4 regions of the Bradyrhizobium sp. Pha-3 genome follow, and region 4 is predicted to be linked to each of the others. Evidence: riboswitches for the same ligand, from Rfam matches in the RefSeq annotation. Region 4 holds a riboswitch; each other region holds the start of a gene.
The links. Region 4 has a riboswitch for cobalamin ahead of ACE10X_RS16545 (DUF1636 domain-containing protein). Riboswitches for the same ligand answer to the same signal wherever they lie in the genome.
Positions count from the first base shown of each region.

Region 1 (4,751 bases), 1.1 Mb from region 4:
ATCGGCGCCCTCCTTCCGCCGATGGAAGTCAGCACGTTGCCTAGCAGCGTCGCTCCTCCCGGACACACTTCCGCCCGGCCGCTAAAGGCGGCCGGGCCTTTTTCTGCTCACCAATGCCTCCCACAATTATCGAGCCCGCAAATCGTTGACAGGCGACCGGCCTTCTCGACGAAAGACCAGACCAGGTCAACGGTCGGCTGGAGTGGATGCAGCGCGTAGTTCGCGGGCGGCGGAGACCATGTTCACCAGCGCCGGGCGAACCTCCTCCCATTTGCGCGTCTTCAGACCGCAATCCGGATTGATCCAAAGTTGCGAATCCTGCAGCCGCTTTCGAGCCAAAGCCACGAGCTCTTTCATCTCGCTCGACTCGGGCACGCGCGGAGAATGGATATCGTACACACCCGGCCCGATTTGATTTGGATATTTGTAGTTCCGAAACGCGTCGAGCAGCTCCATTTTCGACCGCGAAGTCTCGATCGAGATGACATCCGCGTCCATTGCAGCAATCGCATCGATGATGTCGTTGAATTCCGAGTAGCACATGTGGGTATGGATCTGGGTTTGATCGGCGACGCCCGATGAGCAGATGCGGAAGCAATCCCCGGCCCACTCGAGATAAGCCGTCCACTCCGATCGGCGCGGCGGCAATCCTTCGCGCAGCGCAGCCTCGTCGATCTGGATCATGGCTGCACCAGCATTTTCGAGATCGCCGACTTCGTCTCGGATCGCGAGCGCAATTTGACGACAGACCTCGGCTCGGGGAATATCATCGCGAACAAACGACCAGTTCAAGATCGTCACTGGTCCGGTCAACATCGCCTTCATCGGCTTCTTGGTTAGCGATTGCGCGTACCGCCACCACCCCACGGTGATCGGCTTCGGCCGTGAGACATCGCCAAACAAGATCGGCGGCCGGACACAGCGCGAGCCATAGGATTGTACCCAGCCATTTTTGGTAAATGCGAAGCCGGCGAGTTGTTCGCCGAAGTACTGCACCATGTCATTGCGCTCAAACTCGCCGTGCACAAGCACGTCGAGGCCAATGTCCTCCTGCCAACGTACGGCACGCGCAGTCTCTTCCTTGAGGAACTCGTCGTATTGTCCGTCGTTCATCGTGCCTCGCGCGTGCGCTGCGCGGGCATTACGAACCTCTGCAGTCTGCGGAAACGATCCGATCGTCGTTGTCGGAAACGCCGGTAGTTTGAAGCGCTTGCGCTGGATCTCGGCACGGCTGGCAAATGGACTGGCGCGCCGGCGCGTGGCCTGGTTGATCGCTCTCATCCGGATGGCGACATCGGCATCTCGGATCTTTGGCGAAGTCCCACGATCGGTGGTGACGCGCTCCGACTGCGCAAGAGCGCCAGCAACATCCTGATCGCCTGCAAGAGCGCGCGCCAAGGTCGCAAGCTCGCGAATCTTCTGAACGGAGAATGCTAGCCAACCCTTGATGTCTGAAGCGAGCTCCGTCTCGAGTTCAACATCGACCGGCACGTGAAGCAGCGAACAGGATGGAGCGATTTGTATGCGATCTTTGCCCAGCTTCGCGATAGCGGGATCGAGCCGTTGGCGCAGTGCCGACAAATTCGTCCGCCACACATTGCGGCCGTCTATCGCGCCGAGTGACACGACGAGATCACTTCGCTTGGCGGTAATGATCTGGTCCAATAACGCTGGCGCCCGAACCAGGTCGACGTGCAGCCCGGCGACAGGTAGGCGCAAGGCGGTGGGAAGATTGTCGCCGAGGCCACCGAAATAGCTGGCGACCATGATCTTGATGGCCGGCCCTTCCTTGGCGAGCCGGTCATAGGCATGTAGCAAGGATTGTCTTGATTCCTCATCCAGATCAAGAACCAAGCAGGGCTCGTCGAACTGAACCCAATTTGCCCCGCGTTTGGCCAATTCCTGCAGAACCTCGATATAGACCTGTATCAGGTCATCCAGGAGTGACAGTGGCTGGAACGCAGGATCAGCACTCTTGCCTAGCTTTAGGAATGTGACCGGGCCGATCAGGACAGGGCGAGTCTGAAAGCCAAGGGCCTTGGCTTCCTCATACTCGTCGATAGGCTTGCGAGAGGACAGCCTGAAAGTCTGTCCGCGATGAAATTCCGGGACCATGTAATGGTAGTTGGTGTCGAACCACTTGGTCATCTCCTGCGCGGGTGCGCCATCGCCGCGAGATCCGTGGCCGCAACTCGCACCCCGGCCGTCGTATTGTGAACCGCGTGCCATGGCGAAATACGTCTTGAGGGAAACGGGCTCGGCTTTCGAGGCGTAGACTTCCGGGATGGCGCCGACCATGACACTGGTGTCGAGCACCTGATCGTACAACGAGAAGTCGTTCGACGGAATCACGGTGACACCGAGGGACTTCTGGCGCGCCCAGTTCGCGGCACGTAGGCCGGCTGCGTCCTCAAGCAACTGCTGTTCACTAATTCTTCCGGCCCAATAGCCTTCGAGTGCGACTTTGAGCTCGCGTCTTGGACCGATGCGCGGCGTTCCGAGCGTGGCAACCGGAAGGGAGAGAAGAGACATAGCGCTAACCCCATGTTGGGGGCAAAGGCCATGGCGGACGCAGGCAGGAGAAGTCGCCCGAGCGACGGCTGCTTGGCGCACCACCGGGACACCCCGCCCGTGGATGAATATTTTGTCGGGGCAGGTCTCCTGGCTCGCGGGTCATTGCCGCCGTCCGGCCTTCCCGAAGCCGCGCGGGCTTCAGTGACTTTGTTGGACAGTGGCTCACCGCTCACAGTTGCGGGGGCAGCGCCGGCATTGGCACCGGCTTCCCTCTTAGCTCCGGATCAAACGGAAACCGGAGAACCTCGACGACTTGGATTATCGGCAAGAGAACTCGGCCGTCAACCTCTCAAATTGGTGCTGCGACCTCTCTTACGCGAATGCTCCTCCGAGGCCACGCTTGATCGCGACGTAGAAGCCATCTCCAGTCATAGGATATCGGAATGACCATCTCGGAGACGCATTGGCGTCGGGCGGCGGGTCAGATCTGTGCACGAGACGAATGCGCCCAGCACGAAGAAGCTCACGGCGCCGCGCAAGACGCTTGTCATGCGGCCCGGCTTTTGAACGATTCATCGAGCACGCTTCGATGCGCCCTCCCTTCTCCATTAATAACCATGGATCAGTGGCGAATACGCGCAAGAGGTATTCGCTTAATCCAGCAGCGTGCTCAGCGGACGTGTCGATGTGCGACCAGCCAATCCTGGTAGGCGTCACGCCGACGTTTTGGTGATACTGGCCAAAGCAAGCATATTGAATCACCACAACCAAAAGAGACCCTCGCAATGAAAATGGCTGTTTGGAGCGCCCTCGGCGTCTTTGCTGCTGCCGTCTTTACTGTCGGTCTGTTCGGCTGGATGGCAAGGCCTTTTATGAGCCGCCCCGTCAGACAGATGCTCTCGGAAGTGTTGAGTAGTTCGAGCCGAAGCTAGCAAGACCTGAGGCTTCCCTCTTGCCGGTCGACACGGCTGCGTGGAAGCGCAGCTCCTTGAATGTTGACTGCAATGACGAGCAGGTAGACGACGGCCCCTAACGTTGCGCGAGCGGAGAATGCCACGTCTCGTCCCCTGCTTGATCCGTGAAGTTCCTTAACATCGATTCCAAATCGCCCGCCGCTGAAGGGCGGCTCCGCGTTGGTGTAGGCCGCAAAGTGCCAAGCACAACAGGCTGGGGCGCCCTCGACATTCGTAGTAGCGGCAACGCCCCCGGATCACACGGATCGATGGCGGCATACCTGCTCCCAATTGTCGTCAAGACTCTGGCAGCGAGGCATTCGCCCGCTGTCGAAGATTCAGTGCGTGACAAGAATCATTCACGGAAGTCGTGGCGAATAGGCTGAATGGTAACATTAGAACGTGCGTAGGTCGGTAAGTCGACAAAGACAGCACAAATCTGCCGCGAACTGCCGGTTATTGCCTGGCACGAACAATGCAAGTCCTCATCATGTCCAGGCTTCTCCTCCTGGGCAGGTCCAGCATTGCAAATTGAGGCTTTGGCTGACCACTGAAGTTAGCGGCGCGTGACATCGAGGGACGGCGCCTGCTCGCGCGGGACATCGGCAGGCGCCTGCGTCACGTTGCCGCTAACTTCTTGCGATCTGCGCAAAGCACGCTGAGGAAGACGTGCCGCTTTGGATTGACGTGTGGATGATAACCAGATGAGCCGGAAGCAATGAAGAAAAAGTCTGGAAAGCGCGTGCTTTGGTTCTGTATCGCTCGGTCGCTGATCTGCCTGGCCGGGCTGGCGGCGACGAGCAACAATGTTCGCGCCAACGACCACACGCTTGTCGAAAGGGTCAAGTCAACGTGGCGAGCGCAAGATGGTGAGACTATAGAACAAATCATTTCCAAGGTCTCGAAGGTGGCTCACTTTGTGCCTCGATCGTGGGGAGTCGCTGAAGGAATTGACCGAACAGAGTACGTTTATTTTTCATGGACCAGGCACCCGGACAACAGATCAGACGAACAGTACGCTATCACTTGGAAGATCGCGACTGACGGGACGATTAAACTTGCATCGACATATGCAAAGCCGATTGAATTGGGCTGGCGCGCCTTGGCGCTCTCGTTGATCGCCAGTGAGGTTACAGATGGCGAAAGGGACGCGAATCTTCACTTTCTGCATGATCCGGCCAACTTCAACTTCGTGACGACTGCGCAAGGCAAGCTCGGCAATCTTCTGCGGCACGGCCGCTGCCATATCATTGAACCCGTTGTAGTGGATTACGTGTCGAAACC
Region 1 is NZ_CP170151.1:2,503,348-2,508,098, reverse strand. Features, by position in the region: gene metE (5-methyltetrahydropteroyltriglutamate--homocysteine S-methyltransferase) at 187-2,532, opposite strand; cobalamin riboswitch at 2,634-2,837, opposite strand; gene ACE10X_RS11725 (hypothetical protein) at 4,186-4,751, shown strand, end outside.
Region 1: linked by a shared signal. The riboswitch ahead of metE (5-methyltetrahydropteroyltriglutamate--homocysteine S-methyltransferase) and the one ahead of ACE10X_RS16545 (DUF1636 domain-containing protein) in region 4 are both predicted to bind cobalamin.

Region 2 (4,751 bases), 4.6 Mb from region 4:
GCCGAGAAGGGCAGGGTGCTGAACTACGGCGCCGCCGCCAACTGGGCCTTCGCGCGCATCGGCGCGATGACCGGCTCGAATTCGGAAAGCTCGCTGGAATCGTTTGGCGCCGCGATGCGCGATCGCCGCTGGATCGAAAACGTCGCGACCGAAGGCGAGGTCGGCGGCATCCTCGACCGCCTCGCGATCGGCCTGAACGAGGGCGGTATCGGCATCGGCATTCTCAACGCCTATGCGCCGGGCGCCGGCGTGCAGGAATTGACCGCGGTGTGCCAGCTCGCGGCCACGCATGCGGTGCCGACCTTCACCCACGTCGCCTACATGTCGCGGATCGATCCCGAGAGCGCGGCCGAGGCCTATATCCGACTGATCGGGTATGCCGGCGCCACCGGCGCGCATATGCACATCTGTCATTTCAACTCGTCGAGCAAGACGGATATCGAACGCTGTGTTGCCCTGATCGCGAAAGCGCAGGCGCAGGGCCTGCCGATTACGGTGGAGGCCTATCCCTACGGCACCGGCTCGACCGTGCTGGCGGCGACCTTCTTCAGCGATCCGAAATTCGAGGAACGCAACGGCCTCGGCTATGATTCGGTGCAGCGCGTGACCGACGGTCATCGCTTCGGCAGCCGCGAGGAACTGCTGGCGGCACAGGCCGAAGAGCCCTCGACCTTGGTGCTGTGGCACGTGCTCGACATCGAGAACAACGCGCATCATCGCGATCTGCTCGACATGGCGGTGCTGTATCCGGGCGGCGCGATCGCCTCCGACGCGATGCCGTGGACGCTGTCGGACGGCCGCCCCTACACCGGCGACGCCTGGCCGCTGCCCGACGATGCCACCTCGCACCCGCGCTCGGCGGGCTGCTTCACCCGCTTCATCCGCGAATGGGTGCGCGAGCGCAAGAAAGTGTCGTTGCTCGAGGGCATCCGCAAATGCGCGCTGATCCCGGCCGAGATCCTGTCGGCGAGCACGCCGGCGATGCGGGCCAAGGGCAGGCTGCAGGTCGGCGCCGACGCCGATGTCGTGGTGTTCGACTTCGAGGCGCTGAGCGATCGCGCGACCTTCTCCGCGATGAATCGTCCGGCGGAGGGCGTGCGGCATCTCGTGGTCAGCGGCCAGCCGCTGATCAGCGATGGGGTGCTCGATGTCGCGGCGCGTCCCGGCCGGCCGGTGCGCCGGCCCGTCACCGGAGGCTGAGGTGCCGGTCCCGATCCTGCTGGTCGCGGGCTTCCTCGGGGCGGGCAAGACCACGGTCGTCAACCATCTGCTGGCGCATGCGCAAGGGCGGCGCATCGCCGCCGTGGTCAACGATTTCGGTGCGATCAATATCGACGCGGAGCTGATCGCGGGCGCCGGCGACGGCGTGGTCAGCCTGAGTAATGGCTGCATCTGCTGCACGCTGGAGGGCGACCTGCTGCGCACGCTCGCCACGCTGCTGCGGCGTGATCCGCGTCCCGAATTCATCGTGATCGAGACCAGCGGGATCGCCGATCCCGCCGACATCGTGCGCAACCTGATGGATCCCGTGATCTGGAAGGAGGCGCCGCTCGAGACCGTGCTGTGCGTGGTCGATGCGACGCAACCTGCGGGGATGCTGAACGATGCGCTGCTGCGCTCGCAGCTGCGGGCGGCGGACGTGGTGGCGCTGAGCAAGGTCGATCTGGCCGATGCCGCCGCGTGCGCCGCGATCCGCGACGCCGTGCGCGCGGCGCGTCCGGCAGTCGTGGTGGTCGATGCGTTGCATGGCGAGGTGCCGGCCGCGCTGCTGTTTCCGGCGGATCTCGATCATCTGCCGGCGCCGCGCGAGACCGCGCCGCGACGGCCGGCGTCCGATCGCTTCGAGACGCTGAGCTGGATCTCGGAGCAGCCCGTCGTGCTGCCGCGCTTGCAGCAGGCGATCGGCAGGCTGGCGCCGAAGCTGGCGCGGGCGAAGGGATTGTTCGAGACGGTGGAGCAGCCCGGGCGGCTGACGGTGTTTCAACTCGCCGGCGGCCGCGCGACCTTGGCTGCGGGCGGCGTGCCGTCGCCCGGCGTGCCGCGCACGCGCATCGTGTTCATCGCCGAGATGGGTGCGCTCTCGCGGGCGGAGATTGATGAGGTGATGCAGGGATGCGTCGAAGCCAAGTGATGCGAAGATTCTCCGTCATCCTGAGGAGCCGCGAAGCGGCGACTCGAAGGGGCGACGGCCCGGCTGGTGGCCGTGCATCCTTCGAGGCTCGCTCCGCTCGCACCTCAGGATGACGGAATGACAAAGGGTCCTCGCGTCAGCCGCAGATGTCGCTGTGTCATCGCCGCAGCAGCATCTCGCAAAGCATGTGTGCGACGATCGCATCGAATTGACAGCCTTGCCGGCACCACCTATCGTTTTTGCCGACGGTTCCCTTCGGGGATCAAAAGGGAATGCGGTGCGAGGGTAACCCCAATGCCGCAGCTGTCCCCGCAACTGTAAACGGCGAGCCTTTCGTCAATTTGCCACTGGGCTATCAGGCCCGGGAAGGCGTCGACAGGCGATGACCCGTGAGCCAGGAGACCTGCCGTCAGTCGTGGTCACACGCGAGCACATCGGGCGGGGGCGTCCTGGTGGGATCGGAGCACTGCCTTTTGGGCAATGCGCCAGTCCGCGTTCGCGGTGACGTGCCACGTTACCGCGAGTCCCTCCATGTCTCCGTCCTTTCCCGTTGCGCGCAAATGGCGCCTCGGTCTCGTCTGCTCCCTGTCATCGCTGCTGCTGCCGGCCGAAGGCTTGGCACAAACTCCTCCACCAACCAGGCTCGATCCGATCGAGGTCGCGCCTTCCGCTGCGGCAAGGTCGAAGCCTGCGGTGCGCAGCCGTGACATGGCCGCCGCGGCGCGGCCACGGCCGAGACCCGCCACGGCCGCACCAGCCGGCAACACGCCGCGCGCCGCGACGTCAGGCGCATCGGGGGCGGCATCGCCGACGCTCAATGCCACCACGCAGGGCGGCACCGGCAGTCGTCTCAATCTGACGCCGCTGCAGACGCCCGCCAGCGTCGAGATCATCACGGCGCAGACCATCGCCGAACGCGGCCAGCATAATGTGCTCGATGCCGTCACCCAGGACGCGGCCGGCTTCATCGCAACGCCGGCGCCCGGCAATGGCGGCCTGTCGTTTAGCACCCGCGGCTTTGCCGGCAGCAACTCGGTGATGACGCTGTATGACGGCACGCGTTTCTATATCGGCTCCGGCACGCTGACGTTCCCCTACGACACCTGGTCGACGCAACGCATCGAGGTGCTGCGCGGCCCGGCCTCGGTGCTGTACGGCGAGGGCGCGATCGGCGGCGTCATCAACGTGATTCCGAAGAAGCCGCAGAACACGCCCTATAATGAGGCCGAGGTCTCGCTCGACAGCAACATGACCCGGCGGCTCTCGGTGGACAGCACCGGTCCGATCAATCCCAATGTGTCGTACCGCGTCAACGCCACCGGCAACATGTCGGACGGCTGGGTCGATCGCGACAAGACCTCGAACGCGGTGGTCTCCGCTGCCGTGCGGGTGCAGGCGTCGGACAATCTCGCCTTCACGCTGTCGGAGGACTACGGCGACCGCAGCCCGTCACGCTATTTCGGCACGCCGCTGATCAACGGCTCGATCCAGGACGCGCTGCGCTTCAAGAACTACAACGCGGCGGACAGCGCGATCCGCTATCAGGACAGCTGGACCCGGTTCAAGACCGAGTGGGACGTCGCCGACGGCATCAAGGTCAACAACACGCTGTATTACCTGACCAGCGAGCGGCACTGGCGCGACATCGAGAACTACACCTGGAATCCGAAGACCCAACTGATCGATCGCACGAGCTATATCGAAATCTTCCACGACCAGAGGCAGCTCGGCAACCGGATGGATACGACCGTCAGCGGCCACGTGTTTGGACTTGCGAACCAGGTCGTCGCCGGGTTCGACGTCAACCGGATCGACTTCACCCATACCAACAACTCGCCCTATGGCGGCGCGTCGTCGGTCAATCCTTACGTGTTCGATCCGGGATCGTTCTTCGCGACGACGACGGCGACCACGCCGGGCTTCAACGCGATCGTCAATCAATACGCGCTGTTCGCCGAGGATCGGCTCTCGCTGACCGATCGATTGTCGCTGGTCACCGGGGTCAGGTATGATCGCCCCGAGGTCGACCGCACCGACTACAAGACGCCGGCAAACAGTTTTGAGACGACGCTATCGGGCACCAGCTGGCGCGCTGGCCTCGTCTACGAGCCGATCAAGAACCTCGCGTTCTACGGTCAGTATGCGGTCGGCGTCGATCCGGTCAGCAATCTGATCTCGCTGTCGACGACGCAAAAAACCTTCCAGCTTGCGACCGGCAAGCAGACCGAGATCGGGGTCAAGCAGTCGTTCTGGGGCGGCCGCGGCGAGTGGACGCTAGCTGCCTACGAGATCGTCAAGACCGGGCTCACGATTCCCGATCCCGGCAATCCCACCGGCGGCCTGGCATTGCAAATCGGCCAGCAATCATCCCGCGGGGTCGAAGGTTCGATCGGGCTCGCGCTGAGCGACCGCTGGCGCGTCGACGCCAATCTTGCGCTGCTGCGCGCCAGATACGACAACAACAGCCAGGTTGTCGGCGGCAAGATCGTCAGCTTCAACGGCAATGTCCCGGTCAACGTGCCGCAGCAGGTCTCGAACGTCTGGCTGACGTGGGATTTCGCGCCCAACTGGTCGGTCTATGGCGGCGTGCAGATCGTCGGCGCAATGTACTCCGATCTCG
Region 2 is NZ_CP170151.1:8,401,113-8,405,863, reverse strand. Features, by position in the region: gene ACE10X_RS40165 (amidohydrolase family protein) at 1-1,200, shown strand, start outside; gene ACE10X_RS40160 (GTP-binding protein) at 1,202-2,131, shown strand; cobalamin riboswitch at 2,361-2,557, shown strand; gene ACE10X_RS40155 (TonB-dependent siderophore receptor) at 2,663-4,751, shown strand, end outside.
Region 2: linked by a shared signal. The riboswitch ahead of ACE10X_RS40155 (TonB-dependent siderophore receptor) and the one ahead of ACE10X_RS16545 (DUF1636 domain-containing protein) in region 4 are both predicted to bind cobalamin.

Region 3 (4,751 bases), 1.6 Mb from region 4:
TGCCTGCCGTTGCCTCGACCCGCTCTCAACTCGGCCGAATGTATCTCCAGCGGCTGTTCATCGGTGCGGGACCAGTTTCATGAAAATCTTACGCAGGCGGATGCTCTTGTCCGCTTGCCGCTTCTGCTGTCGCATCGGCGGGTGTAAGACCGACCTGTATACCAAAGTGCGGGCGAGTACGAAGGCACTGTCGTCGACTCGCTTGCAAATGAGATGGGAGGAACTGTGTTGCGGATGGATTTTTCGCGTATTAATCGGTCTAAAGCTATATTCCATAATATTTATGCTTCTGATGATCCGAGGGCATATTTCTCGATCCTCGGAGACCTAGATTATATGATTCCGGACGTGGCTGAGCCGGTTGTGCGCCAAATCCTGGCAGCGAAAGCTTCGGCAACCGGCCTTAAGCCCGTCGTGCTCGACGTTGGATGTTCATACGGCATCAACGCAGCAGTGCATCGCTTTCCGCTGACCTTCGGGGGCTTGCGTCACCGCTACGCCCGGCGTGAGATGAGGGCGATCAGTTCTGAAACACTGGTGAGTCTCGATCGCAATTTTTATGCAGCCTGGCCTGATGTCGGGTTGGCGCGCTTTATCGGCCTCGACGTGTCGGTACAGGCGATCAGCTATGCAAAGAGTGTTGGCCTCTTGGAGCAGGGCATCGTCGCTGACCTTGAAAAGGAGGCGCTATCGACGGATAGCGCGCGCATTCTCCGCTCCGTGGATGTTATCATGTCAACCGGATGCATCGGCTACGTTACCGAGAAGACGTTCAGCGAGATTCTCGATGCGACAGAGAAGCAACCATGGATCATCTCCTTTGTGCTACGAATGTTCCCATTTGAATCGTTGGCCGAAGCGTTTGCAAAGCGTGGTCTTGTGACAGAACGTCTTACCGGCGCGACGTTTATCCAGCGTCGCTTTCGCGATGCTGAAGAGTTTGAAAGTTGTTTGGCCAGCTTGGCGGCCCTTGGCGTGGATGCGACCGGCCTCGAATCAGAAGGGCTGTTGCATGCGGATCTGATCTTGTCTCGCCCAGAGGCGGATGCGCGGGCCACGCCTCTGGAAGACGTTGTCACCGTCGCCAGCGGCAGGGGACGGCCGATTGGACCCCGTTACGTTCATGTTGAAAGCAACGAGGGCTTGCACGTTGCGCTGGAGCCCTGACAGTTAAGGACCACTGTGCAGCGCGCGAGTCTCTTCGGCGCTGGATCAAGACGTCGAAAAACAAGGCCATTCTGGTCGAAGGCGCGCCAGGGCCAATGTTGTTCGCCGACGATGGATAACGATTCGTCCAGATGCCATTTGTCGCGGCGAGCGCTGCGATTCAGATCGGAGAGCGCCTTGCCGAATTCCCTCTCTGCTGACGCGCGGTTTCATAGATCGCATCAATGCGACACGTGGGTCAGAATTTCCTCGACTATGCGCAAGCTTAACGGAAACTGAAAGGCAGCCCAAGGCATCTCTGCAGCAAGAAGTGACAGCGGCGATAGAGTGGTCCGGGCGGTCGGTATGTTTTTGCCTTCTAAATCTTGATCTCTCCAATTGACGAATCCCGGCGCGTAGACCTATCTATAGTCAGTCACGGTCTTCCGTTCCCCACATCTTGTAGGGTGGAAGCTAAGAGGGAACCCGGTGCGCCAAAACGGCAACTCCGGGGCTGCCCCCGCAACTGTAAGCGGCGAGCGGTTGTCATCATGGTCACTGGCGCGACACAGCGCCGGGAAGGCCGATGGCCGCAGTGACCCGCGAGCCAGGAGACCTGCCGCGACCGAATGAAAGTCCTCGGGCGGGGTGTCCCGGTGGGTCGCTTGCAGCCGGGGACATTTGCCCGGATTCCTCGCAAGTCGTCCGCGCCGGCCCGCGCCCAACATCGCGGGGTTGCCGATGTCGCCGTCTTACAATTTCGATCAGCAGGGTCATCTCATTGAGCCGCCGCATGTGCAGCCGCGCCCAGCGCAGGCAAGGCCTACCCCGCCTGAGTCGGGTCTTGTCTTGCCATCGCCGGCTCCGCTGCCGCGCCCCCTTGCTCCATCGCCAAGGCGGGCCGATCTCAAGCTCGATCGGACGCGCGACGACCTGTTGACGCCGTTCGGCAAGCTGACGGTGACCGACCGTTACCTGCTCGCCGGCGAATTGCTCCAGGACATGTTCGCGCGGGTGTCTTGCGCCTTCGCGGATGATGTTGCGCATGCCCAACGTCTCTATGATGCGATGTCTCGGCTGTGGTTCATGCCGGCCACACCGGTGCTGTCCAACGGCGGCACCACGCGCGGTCTGCCGATCTCATGCTTCCTTAACTCGGTGTCGGACTCGCTCGAAGGCATCGTCGGCACCTGGAACGAGAATGTCTGGCTTGCCTCTAACGGCGGCGGCATCGGCACCTACTGGGGCAACGTTCGCTCGATCGGCGAGAAGGTGAAGGGCGGCGTTACCTCGGGTATCATCCCGTTCATCCACGTCATGGACGGCCTGACATTGGCGATCAGCCAGGGCTCGTTGCGGCGCGGCTCTGCGGCGGTCTATCTCGATATCCACCATCCCGAGATCGAGGAGTTCCTCGAGATTCGCAAGGCGTCCGGCGACTTCAACCGCAAGAGTCTCAACCTGCACCACGGGATCAACGTTACCGACGCGTTCATGCGTGCCGTGGGCGCCGGCACCGCGTTCGCTCTGCGCAGCCCGAGGACCAACGATGTCATCCGCGAGATCGACGCCCGCCAACTGTGGCAACGCATCCTGGAGAACCGGCTGCAGACCGGCGAGCCTTACTTGTTGTTTATTGACACCGTGAACCGGTCGCTCCCCAAGCACCAGCGCGAGCTCGGCCTCAAGGTCTCTACCTCCAACCTGTGCAGCGAAATTACCCTGCCGACCGGCATCGATCATCGCGGCGAGGAGCGCACCGCGGTGTGCTGCCTGTCGTCGCTCAACCTCGAGACCTGGGATCAGTGGAATGAGAAGCCAGGCTTCATCGAGGACGTCATGCGCTTCCTCGACAACGTGCTGACCCACTTCATCACGGTGGCGCCGGACGGCATGAAGCGTGCCCGCTACGCCGCCTTGCGTGAGCGCTCCGTCGGCCTCGGCGTCATGGGCTTCCATTCGTTCCTGCAGGCCAAGGGCATTCCGATGGAAAGTGTCGTGGCCAAGTCGTTCAATCTGAACATGTTCCGGAAAATCCGTCGCGATGCCGACGCGGCATCCGTGACGCTCGCGCGCGAGCGTGGGCCGTGCCCGGATGCACTGGAACGCGGTGTGATGGCGCGCTTCAGCCATAAGATCGCGATCGCGCCAACCGCCTCGATCAGCATCATCTGCGGCGGGACTAGCGCTTGCGTCGAGCCGATCCCGGCCAACATCTACACCCATAAGACCTTGTCCGGTGCCATCTCGGTGCGTAATCCGCATCTCGCCAAGCTGCTGGCCGCCAAGGGCGCAGATACTTCGGCGACCTGGCAGTCGATCATCGCGCACGAGGGTTCAGTCGCCCATCTCGACACCCTGTCGGAACACGAAAAAGCGGTCTTTCGCACCGCCTTCGAAATCGACCAGCGCTGGATCGTCGAGCTTGCCGCCGACCGCGCCGCGTTCATTTGCCAGAGCCAGTCGATTAACCTCTATCTGCCGGCCGACGTCGATAAGTGGGACCTTCACATGCTGCATTGGACGGCATGGAAGCGCGGGGTGAAGAGCCTCTACTACTGCCGTTCAAAATCGATCTCGCGCGCGGCGTTCGCCGGCAACATCGCTGACGGCGACAACGCGGCGCCGCCGCAGCCGCAGCGGCACACTGACTATGAGGAGTGCCTCGCATGTCAGTGATCGATCTCTCATCCGTCGATCCGCGCACACTGATCGGCAAACGGTGCGTCGGCCTCCTCGACTCGACCGGCAGCTATGACGTCGATCGCTACGCCTGGGCTTACGAGTTCTGGAAGCGCCAGCAGCAGACCCATTGGATGGGCGAGGAGGTGCCGCTTGGTGCCGACCTCAAGGATTGGGCATCGGACCGCGTTACCGACAGTGAGCGCGCGCTGCTCACTCAGATCTTCCGTTTCTTCACCCAATCGGACATCGAAGTCGGCGATAACTATCTTAAGCGCTACATCCCGATCTTCCAGCCGCTCACCGTCCAGATGATGATGGCGGCCTTCACTAATATGGAGACGGTCCACATCGACGCCTATGCGCTGCTGCTCAAAACGCTCGGCATGCCCAAGACCGAGTTCGAGGCATTTCGCGGCTATTCCGAGATGCGTGCCAAGGCGGACTACATGCACGAGTTCGGCGTCGACACAGTAGCCGATGTCGCCAGGACCTTGGCGATGTTCGGCGCCTTCACCGAAGGCATGGCGTTGTTCGCGAGCTTCGCGATGCTGCTCAATTTCCCCCGCCACAACAAGATGAACGGCATGGGACAGATCGTAAGCTGGTCGGTTCGCGACGAGAGCCTGCATTGTGAGGGCATTATCAAGCTGTTTCACGAATGGAACCGAGAAACCGGCGCGGTGACGCGCTCCGTCCGTGACGATATCGTCGACGTCGCCAAAACCATGGTGAAGCTGGAGGAGAATTTCGTCGACCTCGCCTTCGGCCTCGGCAAGATCGAGGGCATGAGGCCTGAGCAGATCCACACTTACGTCCGCTATGTCGCCGACTGGCGACTGACCCAGTTGCGGATTGCCCCGGTCTTCGGCTTCTTCGAAGCCAAGGAGGGCGGGTTCACCCAGCTCAAGGCGCATCCGCTG
Region 3 is NZ_CP170151.1:1,975,801-1,980,551, forward strand. Features, by position in the region: gene ACE10X_RS09455 (hypothetical protein) at 235-1,167, shown strand; cobalamin riboswitch at 1,569-1,785, shown strand; gene ACE10X_RS09460 (ribonucleoside-diphosphate reductase subunit alpha) at 1,996-3,825, shown strand; gene ACE10X_RS09465 (ribonucleotide-diphosphate reductase subunit beta) at 3,816-4,751, shown strand, end outside.
Region 3: linked by a shared signal. The riboswitch ahead of ACE10X_RS09460 (ribonucleoside-diphosphate reductase subunit alpha) and the one ahead of ACE10X_RS16545 (DUF1636 domain-containing protein) in region 4 are both predicted to bind cobalamin.

Region 4 (4,751 bases):
TCTCGATGTGCTCGGCAAGCGCATCGAGTGCGCTCTCGACCCTGGCGCCGTAGGGCCGATCGGCCGCCGCGATGTCGAGTTGCGCGAGGAAAGCCTTGCGAAATTCGTCCGAGGCGAACAGGCCGTGCAGATAGCTGCCGTGAACGCGCCCGTCGCTCGAAATGGCGCCTTCCGGCGCGCCGCCAAGCGATGCAAAGGGCCGCGCGCGATCCGGCCCGTCGGTGCGCCCGATATGGATTTCGTAGGCGGAGATCGGCTGGTTGGTCGCAGCATGCACCGCACTGACGCGCGTCAGCGTCTTGTGTTCGGTCATCGTGGTCGTGACATCGAGCAGCCCGAGGCCGCGCGTTTCGCCGGCAGGACCCTCGATCCCATCGGGATCGGCGACGGTGTGCCCGAGCATCTGGTAGCCGCCGCACAGGCCGAGGACATGGCCGCCGCGGCGATGATGCGCCAAGAGATCGATGTCCCAGCCCTGCGCGCGCAGGAACGCGAGATCGCCGCGGGTCGATTTCGAGCCGGGCAGGATGACGAGCTTCGCATCACCCGGGATGGCTTCGCCTGGACGTACCATCACGATATCGACGCCGGGCTCGAGCTTCAGCGGATCGAGGTCGTCGAAATTGGCAATCCGCGACAGCGCAAGGAATGCGATCTTGCGCTGACCGGGCTTGCGCGCCTCGCCGAGCCCGAGCGCATCTTCGGCCGGAAGCTCGCCGGCGCGGACGAACCAGGGCAGCACGCCAAAGCCGCGCCACGCCGTGCGCTCTTCGATCAGCCGGTAGCCGTCATCGAACAATGTCGGATCGCCGCGGAATTTGTTGATGACGAAGCCCTGGATCATCGCGGCATCATCAGGATCGATCACGGTCTTGATGCCGACCAGCTGCGCGATCACGCCGCCGCGGTCGATGTCGCCGACCAGCACCACGGGCACATCGGCTTTGCGCGCAAACCCCATATTGGCGATATCGGACTTGCGTAAGTTGACCTCGGCGGGGCTGCCGGCACCCTCGACCAGCACCAGATCGGCGCGCGCCTTCAGGCGCGCAAAACTCTCCAGCACCGCGGCCATCAATGATGGTTTCATGCCGGCATATTCGCGCGCGCGTGCGGTGGCGATCCGTTTGCCGTGCACGATGATCTGGGCGCCGACATCGGTCTCGGGCTTGAGCAGCACCGGGTTCATGTCGGTGTGCGGCTCGACGCCGGCGGCGAGCGCCTGCAACGCCTGCGCGCGGCCGATCTCGCCGCCGTCGACGGTCACGGCGGCGTTGTTCGACATGTTCTGCGGCTTGAACGGCAGCACGCGCAGGCCGCGCCGTCTGGCCGCGCGGGCGAGGCCGGCGACGATGAGCGACTTGCCCACGTCCGAGCCGGCTCCCTGGATCATCAATGCGCGCGCCATGGTGATGTCTGTCAGAACTCGACGCCCGGCTGGGCCTTGATGCCGGAGCGGAACGGATGTTTCACCAGCGTCATCTCGGTGACGAGGTCGGCAATCTCGATCAGCTCCTCCTTGGCATTGCGTCCGGTGAGCACGACATGGGTCATCGGCGGCTTCGATGTGGTCAGGAAGTCGACGACATCGGCGATCGCGAGGTAATCGTAGCGTAGCGCGATGTTGATCTCGTCGAGCACGACCATGCGCAGGCTCGGGTCTGCGATCAGCTGCTTGGCCTTCTCCCAGCCGGCTTGCGCTGCCGCTATGTCGCGGGCGCGATCCTGCGTCTCCCAGGTAAAGCCTTCGCCCATGGCGTGGAATTGACAGAGATCGCCGAAATGCCCGGTGAGCAGGCGGCGCTCGCCGGTATCCCAGGCGCCCTTGATGAACTGCACCACGGCGCAGGGGAAGCCGTGCGCCACACAGCGCACGATCATGCCGAACGCGGAGGAGGATTTTCCTTTGCCGGCGCCGGTATGAACGATGATCAGGCCCTTTTCACCGCTCTTGGTCGCCATGATGCGGTCGCGGGCGGCCTTCTTTTTCGCCATCTTGTCCGCGTGGCGCGCATCCAGCGAAGAATCGGTGCCGACGGCGCCGTCCGCAGCGTCGTTTCCATCTGAAGTCATCACGTTCCTTCGGCTTGACAAGTGCGAGGCTTGGACGAATGGTGGGCTCGCGTTGGTTCCTGTCCTACGACAGGCGAAGAGGGAATGCGATAGGGCTATGACCGCAAGGTTTGCCCGAAGCGCAGCCGCCCCCGCGACCGTGACCGGAGAGATGCCCAAGCCACTGATTCCATACGGAGTCGGGAAGGTGGGCATCGAAGGGTAAAACCTGCTCCGCAAGCCGGGAGACCTGCCAACGCAGCATGTTGTGAGACCGGCGGACGGGGTGTTCCGCGACGGGGAACGAACCTGTCCAAAATCGGTTCGTGTGCCTCATCGCTTCCCGCTGTCAATCCAGGAAGGGCGATGAGCGTTACACTTCATGTCTGCATCACTTGCCGCGCCGGCCAGACACCGGCGGAAGGCGAGCTCGCGCCCGGTGCGCGCCTGCATGCCGCGCTTGTCGAGGCCGGCGTGCCCGACGACGTCAATCTGGTTCCCGTCGCGTGCCTGTCGGCCTGCAGCCAAGGTTGCTCGGTCGCGCTCAGCGCGCCGGGGCGGTGGTCCTATGTCTACGGCCGCTTGTCCGCCGACAATGCCGCGGATGTGATCGCCGGTGCCTCCGCCTATGCGGCGGCGCCTGACGGCATCGTGCCGTGGCGCAGCCGTCCGGAAATCTTCCGCAAGCAATCGCTCGCCCGCATTCCACCTCTTCCCGTCGTGCCGGAGGCCGCAGAATGACCACGCTCGCCAAAATTCCGGTCACCGTCGTGACCGGCTTTCTCGGCTCCGGCAAGACGACGCTGATCCAGCATCTGATCCGCAACGCCAACGGCAAGAAGCTCGCGGTGCTGGTCAACGAATTCGGCAGCGAAGGCGTCGACGGCGACATCCTGAAGTCGTGCGCCGACGCCAATTGTCCGGCCGAGAACATCGTCGAGCTCGCCAATGGCTGCATCTGCTGCACCGTCGCCGATGATTTCATCCCGGCGATGGAGCAGTTGCTGGCGCGGAATGTGAAGCCCGATCACATCGTGATCGAGACCTCAGGGCTCGCGCTGCCGAAGCCGCTGCTGAAAGCGTTCGACTGGCCGGAGATCCGCTCGCGGATCACGGTCGACGGCGTGATCGCGCTCGCCGACGCCGAGGCTGTCGCTGCCGGCCGTTTTGCGCCTGATCCGGTCGCGGTGGATGCGCAGCGTGCAGCGGACGACAATCTCGACCACGAGACGCCGCTGTCGGAGGTGTTCGAGGACCAGATCGCCTGCGCCGATCTCGTGTTGCTGACCAAGGCCGACCTTGCCGGGGCGGAGGGGATCAAGGCAGCGAAAGCGGTGATCGCGGCCGAGATGCCGCGCGAGGTGCCGATGCTGCCCGTCGTCGACGGCACGATCGACGCGCGCGTGATCCTCGGGCTCGAGGCGGCGGCGGAAAACGATCTCGCGGCGCGGCCGTCGCATCACGATGGCGAGAAGGAACACGAGCACGACGATTTCAATTCCGTGGTGATCGATCTTCCGGAAGTTTCGGATGTCGACGCGCTGGTCGCCTCGATCAAGGGATTGGCGCGCGAGCAGAATGTGCTGCGCGCCAAGGGCTACATCGCGGTCGAAGGCAAGCCGATGCGGCTGCTGGTGCAATCGGTCGGCGAGCGGGTGCGGCATCAGTTCGACATGCCCTGGGGCGCCCGGGTGCGGCAGTCGAAGCTCGTCGTGATCGGCGAACATGCCGACATCGACGAAGCCGCGATCAGGGCACGGCTTGGTGTCTGATGCACGTCGTCTTCCGCGAGAGCCGCGGCCTTGAGGAGACCGCGACGCCAAGGGACCTCGGCCAGGATCCGGCCGATCTCGTGGTGTTGTCGTTTTCCGACAGCGATCTTGCTGCCTTCGCGGCCGGCTGGCGGCGCGGCCGCGCTGCGTTGCCGTCGCTGCGGCTCGCCAATCTCGCGGAGCTGCGCCACCCGCTGTCGGTCGACACCTATATCGAGCGGACGCTCGCGCACGCGCGCGGCATCCTGGTGCGGCTGATCGGCGGCGAACCCTATTGGCCGTACGGGCTGGCCGCGGTGCATCGGCTGGCGAAGGAGCGCGGCATCGCCCTGGTGGTGCTGCCGGCCGATGGCCGCGACGATCTGCGGCTGGATGCATTCTCGACCTTGCCGGTCTCGACGCTGCGCCGTCTCAAGGCGCTGTGCGACAAGGGCGGCGCCGTTGCCGCGCAGGCCGTGATCGCGCAGCTGGCGCTGGCGTCCGGACTCTATGCCGGGCCTGTGGTCGGCGAAATCGATCTTCCCGAGATTGGCGTCTACGATTCCCGGCGCGGTGCCATCACGGCGTTGCCGGCACCGGACGGCCGGCCGCGGGTGCTGGTGACGTTTTATCGTTCTTATCTTGCGGCCGGTGATACGGCGCCGGTCGATGCATTGATCGATGCATTACGCGAGAGGGGCTTTGATGCCCACGGCGTGTTTGTCGCCTCATTGAAGGCGGCGGGCGTGGCAGATTGGCTGCGTATTCAGTTTGCGCAATGCGTTCCAGCGGCGATCGTCAATGCGACCGCGTTCTCCGCGGCCGGTGACGACGGCACGACGCCGTTCGACGTTGCATCATGCCCGGTGTTCCAGGTCGCTTTGTCGACCGCAAGGCGCGAGGATTGGGCCTTGTCGCTCCGCGGGCTCTCGCCCGGCGATCTCGCGA
Region 4 is NZ_CP170151.1:3,569,466-3,574,216, forward strand. Features, by position in the region: gene ACE10X_RS16535 (cobyric acid synthase) at 1-1,408, opposite strand, end outside; gene cobO (cob(I)yrinic acid a,c-diamide adenosyltransferase) at 1,420-2,073, opposite strand; cobalamin riboswitch at 2,110-2,325, shown strand; gene ACE10X_RS16545 (DUF1636 domain-containing protein) at 2,419-2,793, shown strand; gene cobW (cobalamin biosynthesis protein CobW) at 2,790-3,824, shown strand; gene cobN (cobaltochelatase subunit CobN) at 3,824-4,751, shown strand, end outside.